2 linked regions of the Gemmata obscuriglobus genome follow. The main gene of each other region encodes a partner of the protein of the gene in region 2 in a complex. Links are inferred from orthologs where the notes say so. Each region holds a gene or a part of one and is shown on either strand. Other genes may lie near its edges.

The links.
Region 1: the proteins of prmC (region 2) and prfA are in contact, whole or in part, in a crystal structure (PDB 2B3T), measured with the Escherichia coli proteins. The link is inferred for Gemmata obscuriglobus from one-to-one orthologs.

What each region holds. Positions count from the first base shown.
Region 1 is NZ_CP042911.1:6,698,276-6,707,502, forward strand. Bases 6,384-9,227 are described here. They hold prfA (peptide chain release factor 1), read right to left. Parts: upstream 8,422-9,227; coding sequence 7,345-8,421; downstream 6,384-7,344. Other genes in these bases: GobsT_RS27940 (YHS domain-containing protein), read right to left, coding at 6,384-6,455; GobsT_RS27945 (hypothetical protein), read right to left, coding at 6,552-6,830; GobsT_RS41260 (TIGR02996 domain-containing protein), read right to left, coding at 7,141-7,332; GobsT_RS27960 (type B 50S ribosomal protein L31), read right to left, coding at 8,584-8,868; GobsT_RS27965 (PP2C family protein-serine/threonine phosphatase), read right to left, coding at 8,962-9,227. Outside these bases: GobsT_RS27925 (thioredoxin domain-containing protein), read left to right, coding at 297-863; GobsT_RS27930 (hybrid sensor histidine kinase/response regulator), read left to right, coding at 888-3,944; GobsT_RS27935 (hypothetical protein), read right to left, coding at 4,114-5,580; more of GobsT_RS27940, read right to left, coding at 5,736-6,383. UniProt on the Escherichia coli protein: Peptide chain release factor 1 directs the termination of translation in response to the peptide chain termination codons UAG and UAA.
Region 2 is NZ_CP042911.1:6,101,752-6,111,057, reverse strand. Bases 491-3,413 are described here. They hold prmC (peptide chain release factor N(5)-glutamine methyltransferase), read left to right. Parts: upstream 491-1,475; coding sequence 1,476-2,351; downstream 2,352-3,413. Other genes in these bases: GobsT_RS25580 (DUF1559 domain-containing protein), read left to right, coding at 2,906-3,413; hemP (hemin uptake protein HemP), read right to left, coding at 2,404-2,580; GobsT_RS25595 (hypothetical protein), read left to right, coding at 491-1,367. Outside these bases: more of GobsT_RS25595, read left to right, coding at 195-490; more of GobsT_RS25580, read left to right, coding at 3,414-4,033; GobsT_RS25575 (PepSY domain-containing protein), read left to right, coding at 4,051-5,169; GobsT_RS25570 (outer membrane protein assembly factor BamB family protein), read left to right, coding at 5,505-6,830; GobsT_RS25565 (pirin family protein), read left to right, coding at 7,066-7,758; GobsT_RS38965 (TIGR02996 domain-containing protein), read left to right, coding at 7,983-9,306. UniProt on the Escherichia coli protein: Methylates the class 1 translation termination release factors RF1/PrfA and RF2/PrfB on the glutamine residue of the universally conserved GGQ motif, i.e. on 'Gln-235' in RF1 and on 'Gln-252' in RF2.

The sequences.
Region 1 (9,227 bases), 600 kb from region 2 along the record:
CCAGTCGTTTCAAGTTTGTTGGCTCTGCGTCCCCGCCTGCTGACGCAGGCGGGAGGTAACCGGAGCGTGTTCAGTCGTGCAATTGATCTCGTCACGGCTGTCGCCAATTTGAAATTACTGGCACCCCATTTCGTTCTGTCAGCGTTGTCACCTTCTCGCCACACACGTGTTTTCATCCTTCGCCTGGAACGGCCCTCATCCGGTCACCGGGAACGGCCCCGAGCCGCGGTTTTTGGCTGAACTACGGCTACACCTGAACTACCGTTTTGCGAGGGCACGAGCGCAGGAGCCGGGCGATGGCGCGCGAAAAGGGCGTGTGGCTACTCACGGCCGTATGGCTGTCTGCAATCGGCGCGGGGCTCTGGTTTTGGGAGCGGTACGACACGACACCAGGAGCGGCAGGTGCGCCCGCCGCTCCTAAAAATACTCCACCGCACCGCTGGCTACTGACCGTGTTCGTTCACCCGCACTGCCCGTGCTCGCGGGCGACGCTCGCCGAACTAACGCAGGTGACCGGTGCCGCACCGGACCTCGCCGTTCAAATGCTGTTCGTCGTTCCTTACGGCGTCGATTCAGGGTGGGCGCGGGGGGAACTCTGGGACCAAGCCGCGCGTGTCCCCGGTGCGCGTGTCGCCCTGGACCTGGACGGAGTGCAGGCGCGGCTGTTCGGCGCCGAAACGTCCGGGCACGCCACGCTGACCGCACCGAACGGGGCGGTGGTGTTCAGCGGCGGGTTGACGCCGAGCCGCGGGCGGGCCGGCGAAGGGTTGGCCCGACGGGCGGTACTGAGTTGGGTGCGTGGGGGGACCGGCGCCTCCACCGCCCCGGTGTTCGGGTGCGAGCTTTTGACCCCTGGTGCGTGAGCCGCGATCTGAGTGGGGTGTGCGATGTCGAACGCAGCAGGAGCGAACCGGGCCGGGCGCGTCGTCGAACTGGCGGCGCTGGCTCGCGGGGCGATCCACCGGCGCACGGACCGCACGTTCGCTGTGCTGTTGCTGCTCCAATGGTTCGCGATGGTGGCGCTGGCGGTGTGGGTGTCGCCGCGCACCTGGTCCGGGGCCGACAGCCGCACGCACCCACACATCTGGGCGGCAGTCGCCTTGGGCGGGTTGGTCGTTTCGCTGCCGGTAGCTCTGGCGCTGCGGCGCCCGGGAGCGACCAGCACCCGGTGTGTGATCGCGGCCGCACAGATGCTCTCCGCCGGGGTCCTGATCCACCTGACCGGCGGGCGCATCGAGACCCACTTCCACGTGTTCGGGTCGCTCGCGTTCCTGGCCCTGTACCGCGACTGGCGGGTGCTGCTGGTGGCGTCCGCGGTGACCGCCCTGGACCACATCGCGCGCGGGCTCGCGTGGCCCGAGTCCGTCTACGGAACCGTTGCCGGGGCCGACTGGCGGTGGGTCGAACACGCCGGCTGGGTGGTGTTCCTGGACGTGTTCCTCGGCGCGTCGTGCTGGTGGGGCGAGCGCGACCTGACCCGCACGGCCCAGCGCGAAGCGGAACTGGAAGCGGCCCACGCGACCGTCGAGGAGCGGATCCGCGAGCGCACCGCCGAGTTGTGGCAGCAGGAAGAGCGGTTCCGCAGCGCGTTCGACAGCGCCGCGATCGGGATGGCGATCCTCACCCCCGAGGGCCGGTTCGTGCGCGTCAACCGCGTCCTGTGCGACACGGTCGGATACACCGATGAGCAACTGTTACAGTGCGCGTTCGAGGCCGTCACCCACCCGGACGACCGGCCCGCGGACGCGGCGTTTACGGCCCGGATGATCTCCGGCGAGATCGCCAGCTACCAGCGCGAGAAGCGGTACGTCCACAAGGCCGGGTCGGTCGTGTGGGTGCAGGTCAACGTGTCGCTGGTGCGCGACGCGGCGGGCCGACCGCACCACGTGGTGTCGCAGATCCTCGACATCACCGCCCGCAAGGAGTGGGAAGAGGTGCTCCGGCGGGCGACCGCGGCGGCGGAGGCGGCGAGCCGCGCGAAGAGCGAGTTTCTGGCGAACATGAGCCACGAGATTCGCACCCCCATGAACGGAATCGTGGGGATGACGGAGCTGCTGCTGGAGACCCGGCTGACCCCCGAGCAGCGGGAGTCGGTAGGGCTGGTCAAGTCGTCCGCCGACGCGCTGCTGACGGTGATCAACGACATCCTCGACTTCTCCAAGATCGAGGCCGGCAAGCTGGACCTGGATCCGCTCCCGTTCTCGCTCCGGGACATGGTCGGGGACACGCTCAAGGCGCTCGCCGGGCGGGCCCACGCGAAGGGCCTCGAACTGGCTTGCGAGTTGCTCCCCGATTTGCCGGACGTGCTCCTCGGGGACGCCCACCGGCTGCGCCAGGTTCTGACCAACCTGGTGGGCAACGCGATCAAGTTCACCGACCGCGGCGAGGTCCTCGTTCGGTGCGAGCGGGTGCCCGAATCGGGGGACGCGGTGGTGCTGCGGTTCAGCGTCACGGACACGGGGATCGGGATTCCCGGTGAAAAGCTGAAGGCGGTGTTCGAGCCGTTCACCCAGGCGGACGGGAGCACCACCCGCAAGTACGGGGGCACCGGGCTCGGGCTCACCATCTGCCAGCGACTGGTGGGGCTCATGGGGGGCCGGTTGTGGGCCGAGAGCGAGTCCGGAAAGGGGAGCACGTTCTCGTTCGACGCGCGCCTGGAACTGGCCAAAGGGGCCTTCGCCCGCGCGGCCGAAACGCCCGTGGACCTCACCGACTTTCCGATCCTGATTGTGGACGACAACGCGACCAACCGGCGGGTTCTGGCCGAGACGGTGCGCCACTGGGGCGCGAAGCCGACGTGCTCGGCGAGCGGGCCGGAGGGCCTTGACGAGCTGCGCTGGGCCGCCGCAACCGGGAAGCCGTTTCCGCTGGTGCTGCTCGACGGGATGATGCCCGGGTTGGACGGGTTCTCGACCGCCGAGCGGATCGTGGGCGATTCGGAGTTGGCGGGCACCGCGGTGCTCATGCTCACGTCCGCGGACCGCCAGGGCGACGCGGCCCGGTGCCGCGAGATCGGGGTGGCCGCGTACCTGGTGAAGCCCGTCAAGAGCGCCGAACTGAGCCGGGCCATCGCGGCGGCGCTCCGCGGCACCTGTGCCCTAAACGCCTCGCCCGCCGATTCACGGACGCCGCGCGAGGCCGCGGGCCGGGGCCCAGCGCCGCAGGGGCCGCGGCTGCGGGTGCTGGTGGCCGAGGACAACCCGGTGAACCAGCGGGTCGTCCTCCGGCTGCTGGAGAAGTTCGGACACGCGGTCACCATGACCGCCGACGGGCGCCAGGCGGTCGACGCGCTAAGCCGCGAACCGTTCGACATCGTGCTGATGGACGTGCAGATGCCAGAAATGGACGGATTCGAGGCGACCCAGGTGATCCGCCGGCGCGAGGCGGGAACCGGGCGCCACACGCTCATCGTGGCAATGACCGCGCACGCCATGAAAGGCGACCGCGAGCGGTGCCTTATCGCGGGCATGGATGATTACGTGAGCAAGCCCGTCCAACGGTCCGAGCTGACCCGGGTGTTGGACCGGGCGACGGCGACGGCGACCGTGACTGCAAACGTAGCTACACCCGGACCAGCGATACCGGCCGGGGCCGCGGAGCCGGCGTTCGATCGCGCCGGCGCGGTCGAACGCCTGGCCGGCGACGAGGAGCTGTTCACCGAGGTGGCAGGGCTCTTCCGTTCGGACTCGGAGCGGTTCCTTGAGGAGTTGCGCGAGGCCGTCAGCGGCGGGGACGCGGTGGCGGTCCGCCGTGCGGCGCACGGTCTCAAGGGGGCGGCTGGGTATCTGAGCGCGAAGCCGGTGGTGGACACGGCACAGGCGCTGGAGGCGATCGGCGCGACAGGCAATTTGAGTACCGCTCCGGTCGCGCTGGAGCGACTGACGTGTGAGGTGCGCCGCCTCACCGCCGCACTTGCGGCCGCGCCCGAACTGGCACCCGGCTAGCGGTCGCGCCAGCCACCGTGTCGAAACGTCCATCACCGCGCACTCGTCGGCCCGGTTCAGCCACGGGATCTTTACAGTGTGCCGGAAGGTCGTAATCGCCGCAAGATGCGCGCGATGGACTGAACGAGTCGTCCCGACGCCGGAGCACCGCCGCTCTGCGACCCGACTATCACGGCGTCTGGTCCGATTTTGTCGGCAGCTTCTCCGGCGCAGCGGGCTTCTCGGGCTCACTTCCGCCGCGGACGCGATCGATCGTCGCGGACGGCTTCTCCAGGTCGACGACCACTTCCTTGTCCCAGATGCGCTCCCCTTCGTTCGCGGCTTTGTCCAGGGCGCGCACGCGGACGTAGAACTTCCACACCTTATCGTCCGGCACCTCCCACGCGTACCGCCCGCTGGTCGCCGTGAGGTTGTTGTCCAACCGGTACTTGATCTCGTTCCACTGCTTCGCGGAACGATCGAGAGACCACTCCAAGCTCACCGGCTGCGGCATGAGGTTCGGGTCGACCACGGTCCAGGTGATCTCCACCAGCGGCCCGCGGACCCCGCCGGGCTTAACCTGAACCGCCGTGATCTGAACCTCGGGCGGTTTGGTGTCCACGACCACCAGCACCATCGCGGGGTCGTCCTTCTTGGGCGGATCGGCTTTCGCACCGGCGCCGCTCTCGGGGATGATGTAAAACCCGTAGGTGCCCTCACGCTCGGCCTTGTACGGCAGCGACAGCTTGTGCGGCCCCTTGCTGTCCGGCGTCAGCTTTTTCTCGTAGCGGGCCACGTGCGCCCAGTCGCCCTGGTCCTTTTGAACGTACAGGTGAGCCGCCTGCACCCCGGACCGGCCCATCTTTTGAACGGTGGACTCGACGGTGAAGTCCAGCCGGTTGACGAAGTCGATGCGCGGCTGCGGGAGTGTGGTGCCGGTGAACGTGCCACCGCCGCTTTTGGGCAACCCGACCATGGTGCCGGACTCGGCCGGGATGCGCACCACCGGCGACGAACCTTCGTGTCCGGCCCGGTCGCGGGCGACCACCCGCACGTCGAGCGACTTACCTTGAGGGATCTTCCATGCGTAGCTGTCGCTCGCCTTGAACACCCGGTTGGGGGCGTCGATTTTGGTCCACTCGGAACTAGTGGGCCACTTGCACTCAAGCGTGACACCGGCCGGGTCCAGGTTGTCGTCGGTCGCGCGCCACTCGACGCCGCTCCCGAGCGGGGCGAGTTGGACCCGCGGGAACGTGGTGTCGATGACCACACGGATGGTGGCGGCAAGGGCGTCGAACTTCGGGTTCACTTCACCGTTCGCGAAGATGTACTGCCCCACGAACTCGTAGTCGCCGTCGCGCGGCGCGTCGAAGATGATGCCCTTCTTGTTGCCGTTGATGTCGCTGAGCCCGGTGAGCGGCAGCTTCGGCCCCTTCTGGAACGTTCCGCGGTTGAGCGCGTAGTAGAGCTGGATGTGGGTCGGCTTCGGGTCCATCTTCGCGACCGCGTCCTGATCGATCGGGAACCCGAACGAGCGGTGCGGCCAATAGTACGGGCGGAGCCCGCCGAACGGGTCGTCCTGGGTGCGTGCGGCAGTAGACAGCGCGAGCGCGGCCAACAGACCGAGGGCGAAGCGGAGGCTGTTTCGAGCTCGCACGGTGGACCTCCCTTGTGGCGCGGAGGGATCCGATGCGCCATGTCCCCATGATCGACCAGAGAAGCTGGGGAACTTGAAGGAAAGGGCCGCGACTGCGCGAGGAGTGAGGAGTTGCCGTTTGACATTTGGGCGTGCCCCTCACTCTCGATCCTCCTCTACTTGCCTTTCACGTACTTGGCTGGATCGGCGTTGAACTCGTCGCGGCACCCGGAGCAGCACACGTAGTACGTCTTGCCCATGTACGTGACCGGGATGTTCGCCGACCCACCCGACACGATGCACTCGGGCTTCTTCGCGCCGCCCGCGAACGACTCTCCGTCCTTGCTCCCTGACATTTGATGAACCGTCGAGAAAAGCCCTTTTCCGCCGTCCTGTTTTTCGTATTTCATGGCGAACCGCGCGCCCTCTGCAATAGTGTTCATCGTCACGCGGTACACGTCGCCGGTCTTGGCGTCCTTGCGGTCCACTTTCAGCGCGCCCTTGGCGATGTCACCTTCAAACGTCTGGGCCTCTCCCTTGCCGCTCGGGGTGAGCGCGAGCACGTACTTTTTCTTGTCCAGGTTGTACCGCAGTTCGCCGCCGGAGAAGTACTTGCCCTTTCCCTCCGCGAACTCGACCGCGATCCACGCCTCCCCGTCCTTGAACTTCCACCCCCAGGCCACCTTTTCCTTCCAGGCGTCCGTTTTGCCCCCCACCTTCTGGGTGCCTTCGAGGTTCCACGTGCCGACGAAGTCCTGAACCTCTTGCAGCGCCTTTTTGACCTTCGCCGCGTCGTCGGGCTTGGCCTTCTTGTTCGGTTGGGCCAGGCCGGCGGCCGAGGCCAGCGCGAGAATGCCGGCCGCAAGCGCGGCAAGGGCGGCGGTCCGCTGGAACATCGCGTAACTCCTGTTGGTTTCGTGGAGAAGTAAGCGGCGGGTCGGGCAGAGTTTGGACGCGGTGCCGCCGGTTCAGTTCCACAACTCCATGATACCCTAGCCCACGAAAATACCATCCGCGGCTTCAGGCCCGAATGCGAGGGCGTCATTGGGGCCGTCCGGGGCCTCGTCGAACGCGTCGGAGGAGGTCTCGACGACCGAGGCGAACACCGGTCCCGCGATCAGGTCCGCGAACCCGCCACCGCTGTGGGTCGGTGGGTCGATTGTGAACCGCTCCCGCCGCACGACGGTTTCGGTGATCCCGTCGGTGAACCCGGTGCTGTTCACGTCGCCCGCGGCCCGGTACGTTCCGCTGTTAGAACCGAAGAAGGGCATAACCACCACCGTTCGTGGGCCGAATGAAGTAGCGCCGAACACACCATGGCGTGTTCGGCGCTACTTCATTCGGCCCACGAACGGCAACCCGGTGCAGTAGGTTGTGTGCCGCGTTTGAAAGTGCGGCGCCCGCCCCCTGCGGAACCGGTACAGGTGGCAGCCGCTTTCGGGCGGAACAGGTCGCGCCCTTCAGAGTAGCCGGCGACGGCAATTACAAACGAACCGTTTAGTGCGATATCAAACAGCAAATAGCAAGCGTGTCGCCGCTTTCCTCCTGGCGGGATAGAGACGGCCGCCGAGATGTCGGGCACTAGCGCATCCGGCAGTTGCGTGTCAGACTGATTGGCGCGAGATCTGCAAAGCGCACAGACACACGTCCCCCCTGCGAGTCGTCGCGAGCGTCGAGCCAGTCGGCAAACGCGAACCAAGCGGTATCATCGCCAGGGTTAGCGCGGACCGCGCCCAGGAACGCCGCTTCGTCCGACAGCGCCCGCTCACGCAAGAACGGTTCGCGTCACTTCGCTCCGTTGGCGGCGAGCTTCTCTTTTTTGACGTGGTCGCGCATCGGCTGGATCATCTGGTCGAGGGCGCCCGCCATAATCGCGTCGAGTTTGTAGACGGTGAACTCGATCCGGTGGTCCGTGCAGCGGTTCTGCGGGAAGTTGTACGTTCTGATGCGGGCGTTGCGGTCGCCGGAGCCGATCTGCTCCTTGCGCATGCTGGCCCGCTCGCGGTGGATGCGTTCCTGCTGCCGCTCGAACAGGCGGGACCGCAGAATACGCATCGCCTGCTCGTAGTTCTTGCCCTGGCTGCGGCCGTCCTGGCACTTCACTTCCATCTCGTCGGGGGTGCCCTTCTTGTACCAGATGCGCACCGCCGACTCGGTCTTGTTGACGTGCTGCCCGCCGGCCCCGCCGGCCCGCATCCGCTCCCACTCGATGTCGTTCGCCTCGTTGATCTCGACCTGCGCCTCTTCGGGCTCGGGGAGCACCGCGACCGTCGCCGCCGAGGTGTGAATGCGGCCCTGGGTCTCGGTGGCCGGCACGCGCTGGACGCGGTGCCCGCCGGACTCGTAACGCAGGAGCTGGTACACGTCGTCGCCGGTGACGCCGAACGCGACTTCCTTGAACCCACCGGCTTCACCGGGGCTGGAGGCGATCTCCTCGATCTTCCAGCCTTTCTCACGCGCGTACCGGGTGTACATTTCGTACAGATTACCGGCGAACAGTGCGGCTTCGTCGCCGCCGGTGCCGGCCCGGATTTCAATGATGAGTTTGGAAAAGTCTTCTGATGGGTCGAGCAGGAGCTTCTCTTCGATTCGGGCGTGGAGCGCGTCTCGCTTCGGGCGCAGGTCCGCCAGTTCCTCGTCGGCCATGTCCTTCAGGTCGGGGTCGGCCGCCATTACCTCGGCGTCTGCGATGGCCCGGCAGAGCCGCTTGTACTCGATGTACGGCTCCACGATCTTGGCAAGGGCGCCCCGCTCCTTGCCGATGGCGCCGGCTTTGACGGGGTCGCCGGCGATCGCAGGGTCGTAAAGCTGCTGTTCGAGTTCGGCGTAACGCGCGAGTTGCGGTTCGAGTGTGGGAAACATCGTTTTGGTGTCTGGTGTTCGGGTGCTGGGTGTCTGATCGGAACGGGCGCACGAGTATCGGGGCCGCTAAAGCGGTCCGAGGTCGTAAGCCGCCCGCCGATCCGAAACGTGAGACACAAGCCGCCCTCGCTGGAACCGAACACCGAACGACGCAGGCGTGCCTTACTTCTTGTCTTCGGCCTTCGCGTCCTTCTTGCCGTAGCCGGTCTTCTTGTACTTGTCGTTGAACTTCTGGACCCGCCCGGTGGTGTCGAGCAGCTTCATCTTACCGGTGAAGAACGGGTGGCTGGCGCTGGAGATTTCCAGCTTGTACAGCGGGTACTCGTTCCCGTCGGTCCACTTGATGGTGTCGGTGGTCGGCACACACGACTGCGACAGGAACGCGAACTCCGCCGCGGCGTCCTGGAACACGACCGGCCGGTAGTTGGGGTGAATGCCCTTCTTCATAACGATTGCTCCACAAATACAAGTTTAGGCTAGTTATCGTAGAGACGCATCGGCGGGGCGACAAGGCAGCGTCGCCCGCTCAGTCACGCGAGATTACGGCAGCATTTCCACTCCCAGCAGCGTAAAATCGTCGGCGTGGTGAAGGTGCTGGAGCAACTCGCGGGCAACCGCGTCGACGAACTCCGAACCGGTCGCGGCGCGGTGCCTCGTTACGGCGTCCAGCAGCCGGTCGGCCGCCCCCGGGCCGGGCGCCCCATCGGGGCGCGTCCCGTCGGTCCCGATTAGTAGGCGGTCTCCGGGTTTCAGCACCCCAGTAAGCGGCTGGTAGGTCGTATCGGCGGTACCTAGGAACGGCCCCG
Region 2 (9,306 bases):
TTGGCACCAAAGAAATTGCTTTGCGTGGCGCCGCCCCGTCGCGCTCTGCGGCACGGCGGCCGTGAAGGCGAAGCCGCTTTCGTTCGCGCCACGCGCTGCCTGTTGAGGCCGCGGAGTGCGGCACTGAAACGACGCGCACGGGCCGGCGTCCGTATGCTGTCTGCGGCCCTCGCGCGCCGTTTCGGGGTGTACAGATGGTGGGTCTTGAGGCTCTGATATTTGTGCCCGCGCTGGTCGGCAGCACACTGTTCGGGTTCTTGTTCTTGCTTTGCGCGGCGAACTACTACCTGTCAGTGCTGGAAGGCACCGCGGCGGGCGCGAAGGAGATCCCCTGGCAGGGCGAGGCGCTCACCGACAACTTCCTCAAAGTGTTCTACCTCGCGTGGCTGATCGGACTCTGGGCCGGACCGGCCTACCTGATCAGCCGGGCGGTCGGGCCGAGCGAACCCTGGCTGAAGTTCGTGGTCCCGCTGCTGGTGATGTGGGCTCTGTACCCGGTGAGCCAGCTCGCTTCGCTGAGCGCATCGACCGCGTGGGTGCCCCTTAACGCGGACGTGTTCGCCCGGTTGGCGCAGAAGCCGGCGGTAACGGCGGGCTTCTTCGTGTTGACGGTGCCCGTGTACGCGGTGTTCGGGGTGGCATTCAAGTGGGCGTTTCTGACCAAAGGTGAGTACCCGCTGCTCTTTGTCGGAATGCCGCTGCTGGCGGTTACGATGCTCCTCTATGCCCGCTTGTTGGGGCGGCTGGCGTTCGCGCTGCTGTTCACAAAAGACCTGCTCCGGCGCCGGAAGAAGAAACCCAAACCGGGGCCGGCGAAACGCGCCCGCGTCAAGGAATCTGAAGAGTCAGTCGCGCTCGCGACTCAGCCGAGTGACCTCCAGCCGATTAACACTCCGGACGGCGAACTGGTGGGGTACAACGTGCTGATCGCGGACGACGATCCGCCGAAGCCGCCGCGCAAGCGTGTGAAAGCGCAAGTGGCCGACGACGACCCTCCGAAACCGCTTGCCCCGCCGCTCCCGCGCGAGCGCGACCCGGCCGATTCCCCGCGCTCGCTTGACCGTGGGGAAAGCCGGACCGATGAGGATGAGGACGCTTTGCCTTACGAGATGAAAGCCGCCGAGGGAAAAGGGCCGGAAAAGGCAACACTGCCGTCAGAGGTCTTAAAGCCGCGCGCGGATGAAGTGGCGCTGCTCGACCGGCGCGATGCGCCGACCGCGCCGAAGCGGGTATGGTCCGGCGAACTGTTCGTGTTTCTGGGGCAACCGGGTACGGTCTCTGCAATTCTCGTGCTGACCGCGATGGGGTTCATGGCCGGAGTGATGGTCCGGGTGGCTCGTGCATTCGATCCGACTGCCGGTGAGTGAATCCGTCGCAGCACAGAACGCGACGGCCGTTCACCAAACCGGTCTGTCACGGCGGCGCGGCATTCGCAATAATGCCCCAACGCCCTCAATCTTGCCGAGAACGGACTCATGCCCCCGCCAACGCCGACCGTTTGGACCGTCCGCGCGCTGCTCGTGTGGACCACGGACTTTCTCAAAACGAAGGGCGTTGAAGCGGCCAAACTCGAAGCGGAACTGCTCCTCGCACACGTCCTGCAAACGGACCGCACCTACCTCACCATGCGGTTCGACGAGGAACCGACCGACGCCGAACGGGCGAAGTACAAGGAACTCATCACGCGACGGTTGGCCGGGTGGCCGGTTGCGTACCTCGTCGGCTCGCGCGGGTTCTATCTCCTCAACTTCGATGTGGACCCGGCCGTCCTGATCCCGCGTTCCGATACCGAAACCCTCGTGGGCGAGGCGCTCAAGCGGCTCAAACCGCTCACGGCTCCTGCCGTCCTCGATATCGGCACCGGTTCGGGGTGCATCGCGGTGAGCCTGGCGCACCAAAAGAAAGATTCACACGTTACCGCGACCGACGTCTCGCCCGACGCCCTTGCGGTGGCCAAGCGCAACGCCATAAAGAACAACGTGGCGGATCGGATGACGTTCCTTCAGGGCGACCTCTTTGCGCCGCTGCCCGCCGGGGTAACGTTCGACCTCGTCGTGAGCAACCCGCCGTACATCGCACAGTCGGAGTTCGCGGAACTGGCACCCGACGTTCGTGACCACGAGCCGCGGGTCGCCCTCGACGGCGGACCGGACGGGCTCGCGTTCTACCGGCGGATCGCTGCGGCCGTCGGCCCGTTCCTCAAACCGGGCGGGTCGCTTCTGCTCGAAATCGGCTGGAAACAGGACGCCGCCGTGCGGGCGCTCATCGCCGAACAGCCGGAACTCGAACTCGGCCCGACGATCAAAGACATGGGGAAGAACCCCCGCGTCGTGACCGCGAAGAAGAAGTGAGAATGACGTTGTCAGCGGTCCGGAAACGCCCCTCTCGCGGACAAGGTCATTCTCACTTCTGCAAAATCAGCTTGCCGCGGCGTGTGATCCGTAACCGGTAGCGCACGCCTTCCAGCTCGATCCACACCTCACGTTTGCCCGCGAACAATTCGTCCGCCTGGATGGTCCGCTCGGACCCGCCCGTCGCAGCAGGTTCGTCGCGGTCATCCTCTGGGTCTTTATCGCTCATCGGTAGCTTCTCACCACTTGGAACTGAGACGCAATTTCACGCGCCACCCCGCACCCACGCCCCGGTCCACCGAACCCGGAGCGTTTCAGTGCGATATTTCCTGCTCGAATGTTGACAGTATCCAATCCGCAGATAATGTAAAGCTGTCCTATTGAGAATTTGTCTCAACAAGGTCGACGCGCCCCAGCCGTCATTATGCGGTTGGGTCGTGTCCGTGAGCTTGCTCAGGCACCGCTCCAGGGACGCGACCGGCCCCCACCAGCCGCACGCTCACCAACCCGCAGTGACGCAGCTCCGCTCTCACTCCCCAAAAGGAGAGGCGCCCATGCGCGCGAAGAAGGGCTTCACGCTGATCGAACTGCTGGTTGTGATCGCGATCATCGCGGTCCTGATCGGCCTGCTGCTCCCGGCGGTGCAAAAGGTCCGCGAAGCGGCGGCCCGGATGAAGTGCGCCAACAACCTCAAGCAACTCGGCCTGGCGGTCCACAACTATCACGATTCGGTGCAGAAGCTGCCGGTGTTCAGCTTCGCCCCGAACGGGCACTCCGAGGGCGGCTCGTACGCGCCGTCGGTTCTGCCGGACGGGATCACCTCGAAGCACTTCAGCGGGTTCCTCCTGATCCTGCCGTACATCGAGCAGGACGCCTACGCCAGCAAGTACGACCGCACCAAGAGCTACAGCGACGCGACCGTCGGCGCCGACGGGGTGACCTCGAACCGGACCCTCACCAGCAACCCGATCCCGACCTACCTCTGCCCCTCGATGCCGGTGCCGCAGAACGCCGGGTACAACTCGTACAGCAGCTACGTCGCGTCCCGGGGGAACTTCAGCTACATGACCGACGGCTCGGGCGCGGTCATCCAGACCGGGACCGGCACGAAGCAGCGCTGGACCGAGGACGACGGGATGTTCGTCTCCGCGTTCGTGCCCCCGCCGGCGACCAACACAACGGCCGCGGGCAGTTTGCGCTACCTCACGTTCGCCAGCGTCACCGACGGGCTGTCGAACACGTTCCTTGCGGGCGAGAAGCACTACACCATTCAGGGCAGCACCTGGGTGAGCGGCACGAACATCCACACCGGCGCGGCGCTGACCGGGCCGTTCACCGGCAACACGAACTACGTGTTCCCGCACCCGGGGGCGGACGCGAACGAGGGCGCCACGCACACGCCGATGAACTTCAAGACGCTGGTCGGCCCCGCGGCCACGTTGAACATGAAAGCCGGCACCGTGACCTGCACGGCCGCGGCCCCCTCGGCGCTCAACACGAACGCGGACAGCGCCTGGTACAAGAACACCGCCCTCGGCGGGTTCCGCAGCAGCCACACCGGCGGCTGCAACTTCGTGTTCGGGGACGGGTCGGTGAAGTTCGTTCGCGAGAGCGTGTCAATGGCCACCTACCGGGCCTTGGGCAGCCGCAACGGCGGCGAAGTGATCGGCAACGACTACTAACTTTCGGAGCGCAAACGATGAGTGTTGCCGAACCGCCCGCGCCCGACGCGGGCGCCGGGTACGACCGCCCGGCCCCGCAGGTCAAGCGCCGCCCGCTGGGCAAGCGGGTGATGCACGTCGTCCGCCGGGCGCACCTGTACCTCGGGCTGTTCCTGCTGCCCTGGGCCGTGCTGTACGGCTTCACCGGGTTCCTGTTCAACCACCCGACCGCGTTCAGCGACGCGCCGTCGGTCTCGTTCGGCGCGACCGAGCTGGCGGGCACGCCGATGGAAGCGCCGCCCAAGCCCGCGGAACTGGCGGCCCAGGTGGTCGCGGCCCTCAACGAGCGCGCGAAAGGCGAGCACGCCTACACCCTCGTTGAACCGGAGAAGGCGAAGTACACACGCGACCTCGCGTTCGCCACGGCGAAGGCCGAGGGGCAGGACGTGAACATCGCCATCGACGTGAACAGCGCCGGCGGCACGGTGCGATCGAGGAACGCGGTAGCGGCGCAGCCCAAGAGCGAAGAGAAGGCCCCGTTCGCCGTCAGCGGCACGAAGGGCGGGCGCGGAGAAAAAGGCGGGGGCGGGCGAGGGGAGAAGGGTGGCGGGCGCGGGGAACGCGGGGAAAAAGGCGGCGGGGGCTCGAAAGGTGAGCCGGCCCCGTCGGCCGCTCCGCCTCAGACCGGTCTTCAGCTCCCGGAACCGCTCCACGAGCGGGTGAAATCGGCAGCGCGCACCGTCCTCGAACGCACCGGGTTCCCGACGGACGAACTCACCGTGACCAGCGTCCCGGATCTGACGTTCCGGATGTCCGAGGGCGAGAAGGTGTGGACCGTCACTTACAACGCCCAGAGCGGCACCGTTAACGGGGCGTCGGCGGGCGCGCCGGCGCCGCCGGAGGAGCTTTCGACCCGCCGGTTCCTCACCCGCCTGCACACGGCACACGGGTTCCCGGGCAGCACGAACGCGCGGTGGTTCTGGGCCGTGATCGTGGACGTGATGGCGTTCGTGATGGTCTTCTGGGGCGTTTCGGGTGTGTTCATGTGGTGGCAACTGAAGGCCACGCGCAAGCTCGGGTTTGCCCTGGTGTTGTTTGGCGCGTGTGTCGCACTCGCGCTCGGGTTCGGAATGCACGACCTGATGACCGCGCGGTGACCTCATTCACTCACAATCCGGTTGGTGCTGTCTGTTTTGGTTTTTGTCTTTGTGGCACAGACATTCCTGTCTGTGCGGCCTTATCGCCCTGCACAGACAGGAATGTCTGTGCCACAAGAAACAGATACCACCAGCCGGGTCGTGAATCAGATCGTGCGGGCTGCTTTTGCGCGTGGCGCGGGGCGATCAGTTTGAGCACCGCGCCTCCGGCATCCACATTTCCGCCTCAGCACTATGCATATGCGTTTAATTTAGTATAACTAAGTTATTCGAGTAGCTTGCACCCTACTGCCGCGCTGCGCAGACCGCAGCGAACCGTTACCCGGAGGGCGCTCATGCGCGCCGCACTCGTACTCACGCTCTCACTCTCGACCGCACTGTCCGCCCCGGCGGCCGACGCTTGGCCCGGCTTCCGTGGCACCGGCGAGTCCGTTGCTAAAGGCGCGTACCCCACCGCGTGGGGTCCCAAAGACGGGCTCGCGTGGACCGCGGACCTGCCCGGCTACGGCCAGTCCTCTCCGGTGGTGTGGGACGGCACCGTCTACCTGACCGCCGTGGAAGGGGACAACCGCGAAAAGGGGTACGTGGTCGCGCTCGACGCCAAGACCGGCAAGGAGAAGTGGCGGCACACCTTCGAGCCCACTCAGAAGGCAAAGTGGAGCTACACCATCAGCCGCGCCGCCCCCACCCCGTGCGTCGACGCGGACGGGGTGTACTGCTTCTTCGAGGGCGGGAACCTGATCGCGCTGACCCACGCCGGCAAGGTGCGCTGGGCGCGCGACCTCGTGAAGGAGTACGGCGAGTTCCAGGGCGGTCACGGGATCGGCAGCTCGCTGGCACAGACCGAAGACGCCGTGTTCGTTCTCATCGACCACCGCGGGCCGTCGTACCTGCTGGCGGTCAAAAAGGTGGACGGCGAAAACAAATGGAAGGTGGGGCGCGAGCAGAAGGGCGGCTGGGCGTCTCCCGTCGTCGCCACCCGGAACGGGAGCCCCGAGGTGATCGCTAGCAGCGCGGGTACGGTGATCGGCTACGCCGCCGACACCGGCAAGGAACTGTGGAAGCTCGACAACGTGGTCGGGAACACGATCCCGTCGGCGTCGGTGATTGGCGACCGGGTGCTGTTCGGCGGCGGCACGAGCCGGTCGAAGGAGGAATCGCCCGCCGGGGCCAAGAGCAACGGGTGCCTGAAATTGGTCTCGAAGGACGGCAAGCCGACGTTTGAACCCGCGTGGGCCGCAAGGGCGGGCGTCTCGAACTACGCCACCCCGCTGGGGTACGAAGGCGTCGCGTACTTCGTGAACCAGGTGGGCGTGGTGTACGCGCACGACCTCGCGACCGGCAAGGAGCTGTTCGCCGAGCGCACCGACGGCGCGTGCTGGGCCTCGCCGGTCGGCGCCGGCGGGCACGTGTACTTCTTCGGCAAGGACGGCACCACCAGCGTGCTGAAGGCCGGCAAGGAGTTCGATCAGATCGCATCGAACAAGCTCTGGGAAACGAAGGCAAAACCGACGCCGGCCGGTGGCAAGAAAGACGCGCCCGGTGACAAGAAGGATGCGCCCGGCGGTGAGTACGGCGACCCGATCGTGTACGGGGTTGCCGCGGCCGACGGCGCGTTCTACATCCGTACCGGCGCGCAACTGTTCAAGGTCACGAAGTAGCCGCCACCGGGCACGTTGTAACTTGCCCGCCGCGCCCGGTGACATCTCCGGTTCGGCACGACGACTGTCGCTATAAACGTCGTGTTGCGCAGGCCGAAGACGGCACCGGGAGTACGGCCCCCCACCCGGGGGGCGCATTGTGCGTGAGTGGCCCGGCACCGGTCTGAAAGTCGCACCTCTGCCCGCGGTATCCCCTGGTGCCCCACCTGACCTCGGGGCGCCACTGGATTCACCAATGCTCACGATTCGTAAAGGGACCGACCGCGGGGTCACACGCTACGGCGGCTGGCTCGACAGCCGGCACACGTTCTCGTTCGGCGAGTACCAGGACCCCAAGCACCACCAGTTCCGCGCGCTGCGGGTCATTAACGACGACCGGGTCGCGCCGGGCGGCGGGTTCCCCACGCACCCGCACCGCGACATGGAGATCCTGACCTGTGTGCTGTCGGGGGCGCTCGAGCACGCCGACAGCATGGGCAACGGCGAAGTGATCCGGGCCAACGAGTGGCAGGCGATGACCGCCGGCACCGGGTTAACGCACAGCGAGTTCAACCCGTCCGACGAGGAGCCCGTCCACCTGCTCCAGATCTGGCTGTTGCCGGACCGCCGCGGGCACAAGCCCGGGTACCAGCAGAAGGTGTTCACCGACACCGACAAGAGCGGGAAATGGGCGCTGGTGGCGTCCCCGGACGGGGCGAACGGCTCGCTGACGATTCACCAGGACGCTCGCGTGTACCAGACCAAGCTGCGCGGGGAGGGCGTCCGTCACGAGTTGGCTGCTGGCCGCGCCGCGTTCGTCCACGTCGCCACCGGGACGGCGACCGTCAACGGCAAGGAACTCGTCGCGGGTGACGCGGTCGCGGTTGAACACGAGCGCGAGGTAACCGTATCGGGTAACGGTGAAGTGCTCCTGTTCGATCTGGCGTAGCGCGTGCCCGGATCCGGTTGCGGTCACACATTGTTTCGACGAGCCCGCGGCGTGAAGGGGCACACGGTGCCCCTTCACGCCGCGGGCTCGTTGAGGTCCGGCCCCACTTCGTAGCCGGCAACTGCAACACGGGACCGGAACGGGTGCGCGGGGCGTCATCGCGTGACAGCGGTGCTCACGGGTGCGAGAATACCCGCGGGCATCACTGAAGTGGGAAGGCACGCATGGCACACCCCGAGGAGGTCGCGCTGTACCGAGCGATCCTGGCGGACCCGCACGAGGACACCGCGCGGCTCGTGTACGCCGATTGGCTCCAAGAGAACGCCGAGCCCGCGCACGCGGACCTCATCCGCACCCAGTGCCGGCTCGCGCGCACGCCCCCGTGGGGCGACGGGTACGCCGCCGACCGCGTTCGGAGCGGCCGGTTGCTCCGCGAACTCGGTACGAGGTGGTGCCGGGCGCCCGGCGCGCCGGGAACGGCCGAAGGGTTCCCGACCGGGTTCTTCGTCCCGAGCCGCGGGCTCGCGGGCGGGGCCACCGCCTTTCTGGACCCGGTGCCCGAAGCGCGCGCCCGGGACTGGTTCGCGCACCGACCGATCGCGTCGGCCCGGTTCTACTTCGACCCGAGCGCGGGGGACCGGCGCTGGCTGCTGACGACCGACGCGCTGCCGGCCCTGCGGACTTTGTGGCTGGAACTCGGCCGGTTCTGCCCCGCGGAACTGCGCCCGGCGATCTACCGCACGCTGGCCGAGACGGCGGCCCGCGCCGACCTCACCCGGTTGGAACTGAACGGGCCGGTCCCGTCCGGCGGGTTGGAGCGCCTGGTCCGGTCCGCGCACCTGCCGCGTCTCGAGGTGCTGTCGCTGACCGGTTCCGATTTCAGTGACGAGCAGGCCTTCGTCCTCGCTCGGAAAACGAACCTGCCCGCGCTGCGCGAGCTTACGCTTTCGGGAGAGAACCTGACGGCGCCGGAGCTGACGCCCGCCGGGGCGGCGGCCCTGGGGCGCGCGGACTGGGTGTCGCGGCTCACCGCCATCCGGCTCGGGGGGCACGCGGCGCTAGGGGGCGACGGGCTGAAGGCGCTCCTCGGCGGCACGCGCCCGGATCTTCGCACGCTCGAGGTGCGAAACTGCCACGGCGCGCACCCGGCGGTGGCCGAACTGGTTGCCGGTCCGGGGGTGCCGGGGCTCCGCGAACTCGCCGTGTCGGGCCAGTGGGCCGCCGCGCACTGGAAGTCCCTGACCGGCGGGCCGCAGGAGCTGCTTTCACTCACGGTGTGGGGGCACCTATCAACCGGGCGACCGGCCAAGGCGTTCTTCGACCGTCCGGCGCTCCGCGACCTGCGGCGGCTGGAGCTGTTTGATGCGGAGCTGGAACCCCCGGCGCTGGGCCGCCTCGTCCAGTCGCCGCTGACGGAATCGCTGCGGTGGCTGACGTTCAAAGCGGGGGATAAGGCTGACGCGATTGGCGTGCTGCTGAGCGGGCGCCCGTGGCCGCACCTGGAGTACCTGCAAATCGACAACACGCTGTCGGCGGAATCGCTACTCG